2 regions of the Paenibacillus sp. AK121 genome follow, and region 1 is predicted to be linked to the other one. Evidence: predicted binding sites of a transcription regulator. Region 1 holds the regulator's gene; the other holds the start of a gene.
What was found. Region 1 encodes CtsR, which represses protease genes until heat stress. Its sites were predicted from a motif close to ATGGTCAATAAAGGTCAAACA; they were not measured.
Positions count from the first base shown of each region.

Region 2: clpP (ATP-dependent Clp endopeptidase proteolytic subunit ClpP) is a predicted target of CtsR. The motif match lies at 2,226-2,246, and genes of this name have one in related genera.

Region 1 is NZ_JAHPJM010000019.1:128-6,895, reverse strand. It holds gene radA (DNA repair protein RadA) at 1-31, opposite strand, end outside; gene clpC (ATP-dependent protease ATP-binding subunit ClpC) at 274-2,718, opposite strand; gene mcsB (protein-arginine kinase McsB) at 2,763-3,827, opposite strand; gene mcsA (protein-arginine kinase activator protein McsA) at 3,857-4,381, opposite strand; gene KSP24_RS23185 (CtsR family transcriptional regulator) at 4,466-4,930, opposite strand; gene KSP24_RS23180 (GNAT family N-acetyltransferase) at 5,471-6,658, opposite strand.
Region 2 is NZ_JAHPJM010000011.1:24,251-31,018, forward strand. It holds gene KSP24_RS18495 (SIMPL domain-containing protein) at 1-58, shown strand, start outside; gene KSP24_RS18500 (PdaC/SigV domain-containing protein) at 296-1,405, shown strand; gene clpP (ATP-dependent Clp endopeptidase proteolytic subunit ClpP) at 1,518-2,114, opposite strand; tRNA gene KSP24_RS18510 (tRNA-Arg) at 2,326-2,397, opposite strand; gene KSP24_RS18515 (sugar-binding transcriptional regulator) at 2,657-3,694, shown strand; gene gap (type I glyceraldehyde-3-phosphate dehydrogenase) at 3,787-4,797, shown strand; gene KSP24_RS18525 (phosphoglycerate kinase) at 4,921-6,102, shown strand; gene tpiA (triose-phosphate isomerase) at 6,162-6,768, shown strand, end outside.

The DNA of each region.
Region 1 (6,768 bases):
TACAGGAAAATTTAGTTTTCACTTTAGCCATACTTTATTCCCTGGCTCCTTCTTGACGACGATGATGTCAAATTTATCTTCACACAGCACCTGAAAGAGCTGTAACAATAAAAGTTTACCATTGAAGCTTGGCGGACGTAAAGCAGTATCACAAACTTTCCCAAAGCTTTTAGCCTACCCTTTCAAGATATTCAATACACAAAAAGGGTGCCTTCGCAATAGCTTTCCAGCGTGCGAGACACCCTTTTCTAATGTTTTATTTACTAAACTGCTTTAGGACTTCGCGGATACATTATCCTTTTTCGTTACTGTCAATGCACCGTTCTCTTCATCAATGTAGAGAGAGTCGCCTTTAGAAATGTTTCCAGTCAACAGTTCCTCGGACAGGCGATCTTCAATATGCTTCTGGATTGCACGACGCAATGGACGCGCACCATACGCTGGATCGAAGCCTTCCTTAGCAAGGAAATTCTTAGCCTTGTCTGTCAACTCAAAGTCCACCTCATACTCATTCAGACGCTTACGCAGCTCCTCAGACATGAGTGAAACAATTTCAGCAATATGTTTTTCTTCGAGAGAATGGAAAACGATAATTTCATCTATCCGGTTCAAGAACTCAGGACGGAAACTTTTCTTCAGTTCATCCATCACTTTGCCCTTCATGTTATCGTAATCCGCCCCAGCGTCCACAACAGCTGTAAAACCAAGCGTGGAGTTACGTTTGATTGCCTGCGCACCAACGTTAGATGTTAGAATGATGAGTGTGTTACGGAAGTCAACAACACGACCTTTGGAATCCGTCAGACGTCCATCCTCCAACACTTGCAGCAGAATATTGAATACTTCTGGGTGTGCCTTTTCAATTTCATCCAGCAACACAACAGAGTAAGGCTTACGACGTACCTTCTCAGTCAGTTGACCGCCTTCTTCATATCCAACGTACCCTGGAGGCGCTCCTACCAGACGGGATGTGGAGTGCTTCTCCATATATTCGGACATATCAATACGGATAACCGCATTTTCATCACCAAACATAGATTCAGCCAAGGCGCGTGCCAGCTCTGTTTTACCAACCCCAGTTGGACCGAGGAAAATAAAGGAGCCGATTGGACGCTTCGGATCTTTCAGACCGGCGCGTGCCCGGCGAATCGCCCGGCTTACTGCCTTAACAGCTTCGTCCTGTCCAATCACCCGTTCATGCAACAGTTGCTCCATATTCAGCAAGCGATGTGTTTCTTCTTCTTTTAGCTTGCTGACTGGGACACCAGTCCAGATGGCAACAACCTGAGCGATATCCTCTGGCGTAACTTCGGAATCTGTACGCCCCTGTTGTTCTTTCCATTGGTTTTTAGTGACATCCAGCTCTTCACGAATCTTTTGCTCTGTATCGCGTAGCGCAGCTGCCTTTTCAAACTCCTGACTTTGTACCGCTGAATCTTTTTCCTTGCGGATATCTTCCAGACGGTTTTCCAGCTGTTTCAGGTTTGGCGGTACTGTATAGGAATTCAGCCTTACCTTGGAGCCTGCTTCATCAATAAGGTCAATAGCCTTATCCGGTAGGAAGCGATCAGTAATATAACGATCTGACAATCTTACTGCAGCTTCAATAGCCTCATCCGTGATTTTTACACGGTGATGCGCTTCATAACGGTCGCGCAGACCATACAAGATTTGGATTGCTTCTTCTGGAGAAGGTTGATCCACTGTAATAGGTTGGAAACGACGCTCCAAAGCAGCATCTTTTTCAATATATTTGCGATATTCATCCAGCGTAGTAGCACCGATACATTGCAGCTCGCCACGTGCCAGAGCAGGTTTCAGGATGTTGGACGCATCAATTGCGCCTTCTGCTCCACCAGCACCAATCAGCGTATGCAGCTCATCAATGAACAGTACGATATTTCCGGCTTGACGAATCTCGTCCATAATCTTCTTCAAGCGATCCTCAAATTCACCACGATACTTAGTACCTGCTACGACAGATCCCATATCGAGTGTCATTACGCGTTTGTCGCGCAATGTTTCAGGAATCTCATTCGCTATGATTTTTTGTGCCAATCCTTCGGCAATCGCTGTTTTACCTACCCCAGGTTCACCGATCAAAACAGGATTGTTCTTTGTACGGCGGCTGAGCACTTGAATAACGCGCTCAATTTCCTTGCTGCGCCCAATAACGGGGTCCAGGTTATTTTCCTTCGCAGAAGCTGTCAGATCGCGTGCCAGACTGTCCAGGGTTGGCGTGCTGACATTAGCTGGAGCACCGTGATGACTGGAAACTGCCTCGCTGCTGCCGAGCAATTGAAGCACTTGCTGACGCGCTTTGTTCAGACTGATACCCAGGTTGTTCAGTACACGTGCTGCTACGCCTTCACCTTCACGAATGAGACCTAGCAAAATATGCTCGGTACCTACATAGGTATGCCCCAATTTACGCGCTTCGTCCATAGACAGCTCAATGACTTTTTTGGCACGTGGAGTATAGGCAATGTTCGTTGGTTGCTCTTGACCGCGTCCAATCAGTGTTTCCACTTCATCCTGGATTTTTTCCAGTCCCAGCCCTAAACCGATTAAGGCTTTCGCTGCTATTCCTTCGCCTTCACGAATGAGTCCTAGCAAAATGTGCTCTGTGCCAATGTTGTTGTGTCCCAATCGAACAGCTTCTTCCTGGGCCAAGGCAAGCACTTTCTGTGCACGTTCCGTAAATCTTCCAAACATCATATATCCTGCACCTCCACAATGTGTATTTCAGATAATTCTATATATTAAAGGGTTGTGCCTAATTTTTGCCGGATCAGCTTCGCCCGGTACATATCGCGCTCACCGGTATTCATTTTATCCCCAAAGCTTTTTTGCAGAAAGCCAGGTTGCGTCATCACATTAAGCTCATTCATCGCTGCAATGGAAGGACGCTCCAAAATCCCTAAATCTACACCGAGACGTACATCGGACAGCCGCTGTGCAGCCTCCTTGGAATCCAAAACTGCTGCATATGACAAAATACCGAATGAACGCATCACCCGATCTGTAATCCGCAGCATGGATTCATTCATCAATCGTTCTCTGGCAGAACGTTCGTGCTCTATAATTTGCAGCACCACGCCATGCAGATTCTCGATAATTTCCGCTTCGGTTTGTCCCAGGGTAATCTGATTAGATACCTGAAACAAATTTCCAACTGCTTCGCTGCCTTCACCATAAATGCCGCGAACTGTAAGACCGACCTGTGAAACAGCGGACAATATACGATTGATTTGGTGAGTCATGACCAATGCGGGTAAATGCATCATCACCGAAGCTCTCATACCTGTGCCGACATTCGTCGGACAACTGGTCAGAAAACCTCTCCGATCATCAAATGCATAATCAACATGAGCTTCGAATGCATCATCAATGACCATGGCGCGTTCCCAGGCTTCTCTCACCTGACATCCCGGATATAAGCACTGAATACGCAGATGATCCTCTTCATTTATCATAACACTAACTGATTCATCATCACTAATCAACACAGCACCGTTGCGAGATTCGTTCGCCAAATTAGGACTAATTAAGTGCTTCTCAACCAGTACCTGCTTGTCGATCTCATCCAACTCGGATATTTTCAAGGTATGAAAAGTACCAAAACGACGCAAATCATCATACTGAAGGATATCCGTTAAGCGTTGAAGCACTTCTTCCGACTGCTGATTGGTAGCAAGCATGGGAAAAGGCAGATGCTGCAAGTTACGCGCAATTCTTACCCGGCTGCTAATGACAATCTCCGAATCCGCAGCATCACCACGCATCCAATCACTTAGCGGCTTTTCCGTAAATCGGATATTGGGCATCACGCATTCCCTCCTACTCTTCACAAACTTTACTCTTCAGTCATTTCTTTTTCAAGCTTTCTGATTTGATCCCTAAGCTCAGCAGCTGATTCGAATTCTTCCTGTACAATGTGTTGTTGCATCTCTTTTTTCAAATCATCAATTTGCCGTTTAACCTTTAATCGGCCTCCAGTACGGACCGGAACTTTCCCAACATGACTCGTACTACCATGCACACGCTTGAACAGAGGGTCCAGACGACTATCAAAATATTGATAGCATGATGGACATCCAAAACGTCCTAGCTTACTAAACTGTGTATAAGTCATACCGCAATCCTTGCATTGCAGATTTTGGGGAACAGTGTGACCTGAAGACTGGCTCTTTGTGCTGGAGTCAAAATCCAACATCCCCGACAACAAGCTATGAATCGAAAAGCCATTAGGTGTTCCAGGGATCATCTCCCCTTTTTCCTTCGCACATGTCTCACAAATATGAAACTCTGTCTTTTCGCCATTCACAATTTTGGTGAAATGCAAAGTTGCCGGCCGCATATTACATTCTTGGCACAGCATAAAAGCACCTCCTTCAACGTCAGGATTTTTACAAATCCCTACATCTGAATTGCAAATCTCTATTCACTGGTTAATGGATACTAGCTATTTGGCCGCCAGCAACGAGATCAGCATAGCCTTAAGCAATCTTGCTCGCAGTTGGTCACGATAGGGAAGCTTTAGCAATAATGTATCTCTTGATAAAGCAGCCTTCATTAGACCAGCTTCCCTTTTGCTTAAAAAATGAGCTTCCTCTAACTGATAAATCAGTCCTTCTGCTGCCGATTGGCTAATTTCCTCCCCGATGCTCTGATGAAGGTGTGTATGGATCGCATGTTGTGCAGGTAATTGAATTCGCTGAATTCGAATGTAGCCTCCACCACCGCGTTTACTTTCCACCACATAACCTTTTTCCAGCGTAAACCGGGTACTAATTACATAATTAATTTGCGACGGTACGCAGGAAAAGCGGTCAGCCAGATCATTACGCTGAATCTCCACTAAGCCTTGGGGACTTTCCAGCAGCATGCTCTTCAAATATTGTTCAATAATGTCGGAAACATTGCGCATTTCATCATCCTCCACTAACGGAAACGCAAGAATTCAAATACATTTCACGCTCCACAGAGTCCGCCGTATATTGAACTTAACCAAACGGTATAGTCACGAATCTAAGCTGTATTCAGGCTATTGCCTGTTCTACATCCATTGGAATTGTACCGTTTTGTTTCTAGTGTGACCTTTATTTGCGATAAATCATACACTTCTCTTCTGTCCATAAGAAGCAGCTCCTAACTATACGCAAATCAGGTCGTTATTTTTTACTTTTTTGCTGTCAAATTGTTATATACGGCCAATCCAACAACATAATACTTTTGTGGAATCACACTGATTCCAATTGACTTTGACTTTCTTTGACTATATTCGTATTATAGCACAAATTTCATTTTTGCCAAGGGGTCAATACCATTTTTCGCAATCTAATTATGTTTTATACCATATTACAAAAAACTCTTCCCATTATGGAAAGAGCTTTGAGTAATTATGATAAACCACATCCAATTTGGTTAAAAAAAAGTTGGACATTAAGAAGAACCAATTGGAGCTTTATCAGAAAAAATCCAATAAGAACGTTTGTTTTATTGGTATTACACGTTTAAGTGCAGCCACAGACTTACTGCTTCCTTCAATACGCCCCCAATTAGACAGGTTATCAGCTTGCTGGTAGCCGAGCATTAAAGTTGTTAATGACTGAATCCCCAGTTTCAAGTCAGTTGCTAAGGCGTTGTCAGATAAATTGCTTGTATCCACTCTTGCCAGATGTCCTTGCCCCTCCGTAGTAATTGTTAATCTCCATACTCCTTCATTCCAAGGGGCATACCGATCTGTCAGATGTAAGGTCAAACTTGTTTCTTCTCCAATCTGCTCAAAAGGGTATCTCTCTACAAAAGCAACTGCATCCACAATACGCCCCATAAAATAAGGCACCGTTTCCTGTTGAATTCGCGGATCATCGAGTAAAAAGGGCAGGTTGTCATCTGCTGGAACGTAAATAAATTTACCTTGGGTTATCATTGAGTCATGATTTGCAAAATAAGTCCACAAAGCCCGACGTGCCGTCTCATTTTCATATACCAACTCATCACAATTTAACTGTTTATCTTCTATTTTGTATAGTGCATATCCCTGAGGATTGCCTGCATCCGTGTAATATACTACAGTTCGATAATTTTCATTTAAAATCCGTTCCTGCCACCATTCCTTATCTCGTACCAGCGTACCATTGTAACGTGAAGCATACGATTGATACACTTGGTCCAATTCTGAAATATTTTTGATATCCCGTTTGACTATACCTTCTGTTTTAAGTTTAGCAGGGAATTTATCAATTGGAATGACGTACTTTTTGTACTCCGTATATGTTTCCCATCCAAATTTACGATAAAAGGCAAATGAGAATGGATGCAGAAAAGAAAGGCTTTGTCCTGCAGTCTTCATCTCTTCAAGCGCATGCGTCAACAAACGTGAAACCATACCCCCGCGACGCTTTTCCGGCCACGTTGCCACACCAGCAATGCCCCCCATATCAAAAACCTGACCATGTATGTATACTTGTAGCGGCAGCAAGGTCAGTTTAGCATTCAATTCGTGCCCGTCGAAGATTCCCCATGTTTGTTCTGGTTTGAATTTCTTCTTAGCTTTCTCCAGATCCTCCGGGGGCATTGTAAACTGAAAAGCATACTGGGATAATTCAATAGCTGCCTCAAATTCCTCACGTTGTAATTGCCTGATCTTCATAACTTCGTCACCTCGCTCATATACTTGGACCTTTTAAAAAAATACGCACTTAGAGTGTCGCAAAGCATCTTCTCTCTGTCAACCTTAGAAGCAGGTGTCCATCCACAAAA
Region 2 (6,768 bases), on a different contig from region 1:
ACAGTCGGGTCAAGTAACGGTGAAAGTCCAAGTGTCTGCCCAATATGAGATGAACTAGTATAGACCATTAAGCGGAGCCGCAAGCGCCTGCAACATTGCAGGATGACTTGTTGGCTTCTTTTGTCTATTGAAACCGTTTTGTAATGAGTCTGTCATAGCTAATGGCTGTTAGGTGTACAGATTGAAATCAAGGAGTGTACAGATTGTAAACTACATACAATAGGGTATAGATATAATAAGAAAAGTGATCAAAACACATAGATTATACAGATTTGCAATAGGAGGAATACTTACGATGAACAAACATACAAAAAAATGGGGCTCAGCATTGCTGGCAGCGGGAATTTTAGCAGGGGTTGCGGTTATTCCCGTTTCCTATATTGGGGCAGCATCGACCAAACAGCAGCAAGCGACAACACAGCAACCAGGGATCGCCATCCAATGGAATGGTAAAACGTTGGCCTCTAAAGGTATTCAAGTGAACGGGAACACCATGATTCCAGTGGCAGCACTGCGTGACAGCTTGGAAATTCCGGTGAGCTATGACACCAAAGAAGGGACATATACAGTGGGGAGTGGGTACAACAAGCTCTATATCGTGGTCTCCTCCTCGGATGCCTATGTCAATGTGAACGGAATCAACACGCGCAGCATGGATGCCAAAATGATCGCCGGGAAGCTGTACATTCCTATGAGTCTGCTGAAAGACTATCTGGGTATCGATGCTCAGTGGAATGCAGTTCAGAAAACCGTAACATTAAGTAAAAGCCAGCTAAATCCAATCACAATTGCGTCTCAGACGCTTCCAGCTTCGAGTAATGCAAAGGTGTCTTATAAGATTAAGTATCCACAAATCAGCGGCAGCCAGCTGAATCCTGAGGCTCAACAGGCCATTAATAATGTGCTAAAAAAGCATGCAGAGACAGTATTGGCAGCAGGCAAAAAGATGGTGGCAGACGGAGAGGTTACAGCAGAAAGACCGTATGATTTCGAGAATGATTTTGCAATTGCCTATAACAAGGACGGTATTCTAAGTGTGATTATGCAGGACTACTCGTATACAGGTGGCGCACATGGTATGACGGCGCGTAAAGGATACACGTTCTCGCTCGCTGATGGCAAGCTGCTGCAATTGTCTGACGTATTGAAGGCAAATCCGAACTATAAAAAGTTTTTGAATGCTGATTTGAAGAAAAAAATTGATGCGCTCCAGGCTGGCGAAGGTTTTGAAAAATTTAAAGAGTTGGCCGCAGATCAGAATTTTTATGTGACCAATAGTGGACTAACCATCGTGTTTGATTTGTATGATTATGCTCCATACGCGTATGGAATTCCGGAGTTTACTTACTCGTTCGCTCAACTGCTGCCTCAGGGCGGGAAGCCTTTTGCGGGACAAAATCAATAATTTGGTTTAGCTATATATAAAAAATTATAGTAAATAAAAAGGCTGCCTACTGGATACAAAAATCCGAGGCAGCCTTTCTATTTAACAGCTATTCAAAAGTAAACCACTTTTCTTATACACCTTCTGGAGAGGAGCTAGTTAACACTTTATCAATAATACCGTATTCTTTGGCATCATCAGCGGACATGAAATAGTCACGGTCTGTGTCTTTTTCGATGCGTTCCAGTGGTTGACCTGTGCGATCTGCGAGAATGCGGTTCAATTTGTCACGCATTTTCAGAATGCGACGGGCGCGAATTTCGATATCCGTTGCCTGTCCTTGTGCACCGCCCAGTGGTTGGTGAATCATAATTTCACTGTTTGGCAAGGCAAAACGTTTGCCTTTGGCACCTGCATTCAGCAAGAAAGCACCCATGGAAGCAGCCATACCTACACAAATGGTAGATACGTCAGGTTTAATGTATTGCATCGTATCGAAAATGGCCATACCAGCTGTGATGGAACCGCCAGGACTGTTAATATACAAGTGAATGTCTTTTTCAGGATCTTCAGCAGCCAAAAACAGCATTTGTGCAATAATTGAGTTGGCTACAACGTCATTGACGTCCGAGCCCAACAAAATAATGCGATCCTTCAACAGTCTGGAATAAATGTCATAGGCGCGTTCGCCGCGGTTACTTTGTTCTACTACCATAGGAACATAGCTCACGTCAAAAAACCTCCCTTAAATATCGTTAGTGGATTTGGTGGATATGCCGATTACACATCCCTATTTATAAACTGTTACCGTATTAACCACATGATAAACAATTTCAAACAAAAAGTCAAAGAAAGTCAAACTATTAATTAAAAAAAGAGCGCTCAGCGCTCTTTTTGGTTAAAAACATTATATGGAACATTTAGCCAATCATATAAAACGACGCGCCCGCGAGGAATCGAACCTCGATCTCAGGCTCCGGAGGCCTACGTCATATCCGTTGGACCACGGGCGCACAGATGAACATTACAAGCAACTAACTAATTAATTGGAAACAAAGATGATTATATGATATACGGCATTGAATTGCAAGCTTTTATTACGTGCGCATATTCACATAAAAAGTTGAGAAATATAGGTTCAGATAGACTTGCATGTGAAGCAAATATTGGGTAAGATATACGTGGGACTTAAAAAGTTATCCCGGGACATTTTAAGACCAGTTAGAGATATAGCATAGAGACAGAACTTAGAAGTGTGCGGGAGTGGAAAGCATGCGAAAGATATTAGAAATACAGAAGCAGCTTCTGCCCGACCTCATGGATGTTTTGAAAAAAAGGTACACGATCCTGCATCAGATTATGTTGTCCGAAGTTATTGGACGCAGAACACTGGCAGCTTCACTGGATATGACCGAGCGCGTACTGCGCGCTGAGACTGATCTCCTTAAAGCGCAAGGGCTAATTGAGATTGAGAGTGTGGGCATGAAGGTGAGCAAAGCAGGACTGGATCTGCTGGAACAGCTGGAGCCGATTGCGAACAACTTGTTCGGCCTGTCCCAATTGGAGGATCAGATTCGTCAAGCCTACGGTTTGAGGAAGGTGGTTGTCGTTCCAGGGGATTCGGATGCTTCACCGTTAGCGAAGCAGGAACTGGGCCGTGCTGGCGCAAAGGCGCTGCTGAGTGTTATGGATGACGAGGACGTGGTCGCTGTAACAGGTGGCACGACGATTGCAGATGTGGCGGAACAACTGACATTACCTGCTAACGGCCCGCTTAAAGGCGGATGGTTTGTACCGGCACGCGGGGGTTTGGGAGAGAGCATGGAAATGCAGGCAAATACAATTGCCTCCACGATGGCTCGCAAGGTCGGCGCTCAATACCGTCTGCTCCATGTACCGGATTTGCTCAGCAATCATGCTTACAACTCCTTGCTTGAGGATACGAATATTCAGGATATATTGAGCCTGATTCGAGAAAGTCGTATTATCATTCACGGAATAGGCAACGCCATAGCAATGGCCCACAGACGCAAGCTTGACCCTGAAACCTTTGCCCAGATCAGCAATGAGGGCGCGGTTGCCGAATCGTTTGGCTATTATTTTAACGAAGACGGCGTCGTTGTTCACAGAATGCTGACGCTTGGACTCCGTTTGGAGGACATCAGGCGTACGGAGACGGTGTTAGGTGTGGCTGGAGGCAAGAGCAAGGCGGCTGCTATTCATGCGGTATTGCGTTTCGGACAGGAAGACATTCTTGTCACCGACGAAGGCGCTGCTGCCGAGATTGTAAGCCGTTATTTAAGAGATTGATAAGGTTTTTTAATTGTGTTGTCTTGACGGGCTTTCGGGTCTGTCTTGAATATATAAAACTAAACTAAACGAACTTTGGGAGGAACTCACTCATGACAGTTAAAGTTGGTATTAACGGTTTCGGACGTATTGGACGCCTTGCTTTCCGCCGTATTCAAGACGTAGAAGGTATTGAAGTAGTAGCAATTAACGACTTGACAGATTCCAAAATGCTGGCACATCTGTTGAAATATGATACAACACAAGGTACTTTCCAAGGGGAAGTAGAAGTACATGACGGTTTCTTCAAAGTAAACGGTAAAGAAGTTAAAGTTTTGGCTAACCGTAACCCTGAAGAATTGCCTTGGGGAGACCTGGGTGTAGACATCGTTCTGGAATGCACAGGTTTCTTCACAACTAAAGAAGCTGCTGAGAAACATTTGAAAGGCGGCGCTAAAAAGGTTGTTATCTCCGCTCCAGCTACTGGCGACATGAAAACTGTCGTTTACAACGTAAACCATGAAATTCTGGACGGATCTGAAACTGTAATTTCCGGTGCTTCTTGCACAACTAACTGCCTGGCTCCTATGGCTAAAACATTGCAAGACAAATTTGGTATCGTTGAAGGCTTGATGACTACAATTCACGCTTACACTGGCGACCAAAACACTTTGGATGCTCCACATGCTAAAGGTGACTTCCGTCGTGCTCGCGCAGCAGCTGAAAACATCATCCCTAACACTACTGGTGCTGCTAAAGCAATCGGTCTGGTTATCCCTGAGCTGAAAGGTAAATTGGATGGCGCAGCTCAACGTGTTCCAGTACCAACAGGTTCCCTGACTGAGCTGGTAACAGTTCTGGAGAAAAACGTAACTGCTGAAGAAATCAACGCAGCGATGAAAGAAGCTTCCGATCCTGAAACTTACGGATACACTGAAGATCAAATCGTTTCTTCTGACATCAAAGGTCTGACTTTCGGATCCCTGTTTGACGCTACTCAAACTAAAGTTCTGACTGTTGGCGACAAACAACTGGTTAAAACTGTAGCTTGGTACGACAACGAAATGTCCTACACTGCACAATTGATCCGTACGTTGGAATACTTCGCTAAATTGGCTAAATAAGAATTTCCTTATCGAGCAACATCATAGAGCGGAAACAGGTGTTATTGTTTCCGCTCTTTATATATCAAAATGTGCCTTAAATTCCTGTTTCGTAAAATTATAAGGGTGCGGAGGAATATGGAGATGAACAAAAAGAGCGTACGTGATATAGAACTGAATGGAAAACGGGTGTTTGTTCGTGTAGATTTTAACGTTCCGGTTGAGGATGGTAAAATTACAGATGACAAGCGTATTCGCGAAACCTTGCCAACCATTAACTACCTGATTGAAAAAGGTGCAAAAGTTATTTTGGCGAGTCACTTTGGACGTCCAAAGGGTCAAGTCGTTGAATCCATGCGTCTGACTGCTGCTGGTGTACGTTTGTCCGAACTGCTGAAAAAGCCAGTTGTTAAAGTGGACGAAGCAGTTGGTGAAGCTGTTAAAGCGAAAGTGGCTGAACTGCAAAACGGCGATGTGCTATTGCTTGAAAATGTACGCTTCTACCCAGGAGAAGAGAAAAATGATCCTGAACTGGCTAAGCAATTTGCTGAACTGGCTGACATTTTCGTGAATGATGCTTTTGGTGCAGCACACCGTGCTCATGCTTCTACAGAAGGTATCGCGCATTTCCTTCCGGCTGTTTCCGGCTTGCTGATGGAAAAAGAGTTGTCTGTTATTGGTAAAGCCTTGTCGAATCCAGATCGTCCTTTTACAGCCATTATTGGCGGTTCCAAAGTAAAAGACAAAATCGACGTAATCGACAACCTGCTGAACATTGCAGATAACGTAATTATTGGCGGCGGTTTGACTTATACATTCTTCAAAGCTCAAGGTCATGAAGTGGGTCAATCTTTGCTGGATGAATCCAAACTGGACGTAGCTCTTGGATTTATTGAAAAAGCGAAGAAGCTTGGCAAAAACTTCTACCTTCCTGTGGATATCGTTATTTCTGACGATTTCAGCGCTACAGCGAACACGAACATTGTGGACATCGACGGCATTCCTGCAGATTGGGAAGGCGTGGATATCGGACCGAAAACTCGTAAAATCTATGCAGATGTTATCAAAAACTCCAAATTGGTTGTTTGGAATGGACCAATGGGTGTATTTGAAATCGAGCCTTTCGCTGGCGGTACTCGTGAAGTAGCGGAAGCTTGTGCTACAACAGAAGCATACACCATCATTGGTGGCGGTGATTCTGCGGCTGCGGCTGAAAAATTCCACTTGGCTGACAAAATGGATCACATCTCCACTGGCGGCGGCGCATCCCTGGAATTCATGGAAGGCAAAGCACTTCCGGGTGTCGTTGCACTTAACGATAAATAATCAAACGCATTACGCGTAATAAAGGCTTTAGGGCACCTAATAGTTAGGAGTTGAAACCATTGAGAACACCGATTATCGCGGGTAACTGGAAGATGTTCAAAACCGTACCAGAAGCTAAAACCTTCATCGAAGAGATCAAAGGTAAAGCAGAGGTTGCAGGAGTGGAGAGCGTTATATGTGCTCCATTTACAAATCTTCCTGCTCTGGTTGAAGCAGTAAAAGGTACATCTATTAAAATCGGCGCACAAAACCTGCACTTTGCAGAAGATGGCGCATTTACAGGTGAAATCAGCGGCGGAATGCTGAAAGATCTGGGCGTAGACTACGTTGTGATCGGACACTCCGAGCGTCGTGAGTATTTCAACGAAACAGACGAAACGGTGAACAAAAAGGTTCATGCAGCATTCCGTCATGGCCTGACACCAATTGTATGTGTAGGCGAAAAGCTGGAAGACCGTGAAGCAGGTCAAACCAAAGAAGTTGTAAAAGTGCAAACTGTAGCAGCTTTTGCTGGTCTGGCTAAAGATCAAGCAGCGCAAGTCGTAGTTGCTTATGAGCCAATCTGGGCCATCGGAACAGGCAAATCCTCTACTTCGCAGGATGCGAATGAAGTGATTTCCTACATCCGTAGTCTGATTAAAGAGCTGTATGATGAAAATACAGCAA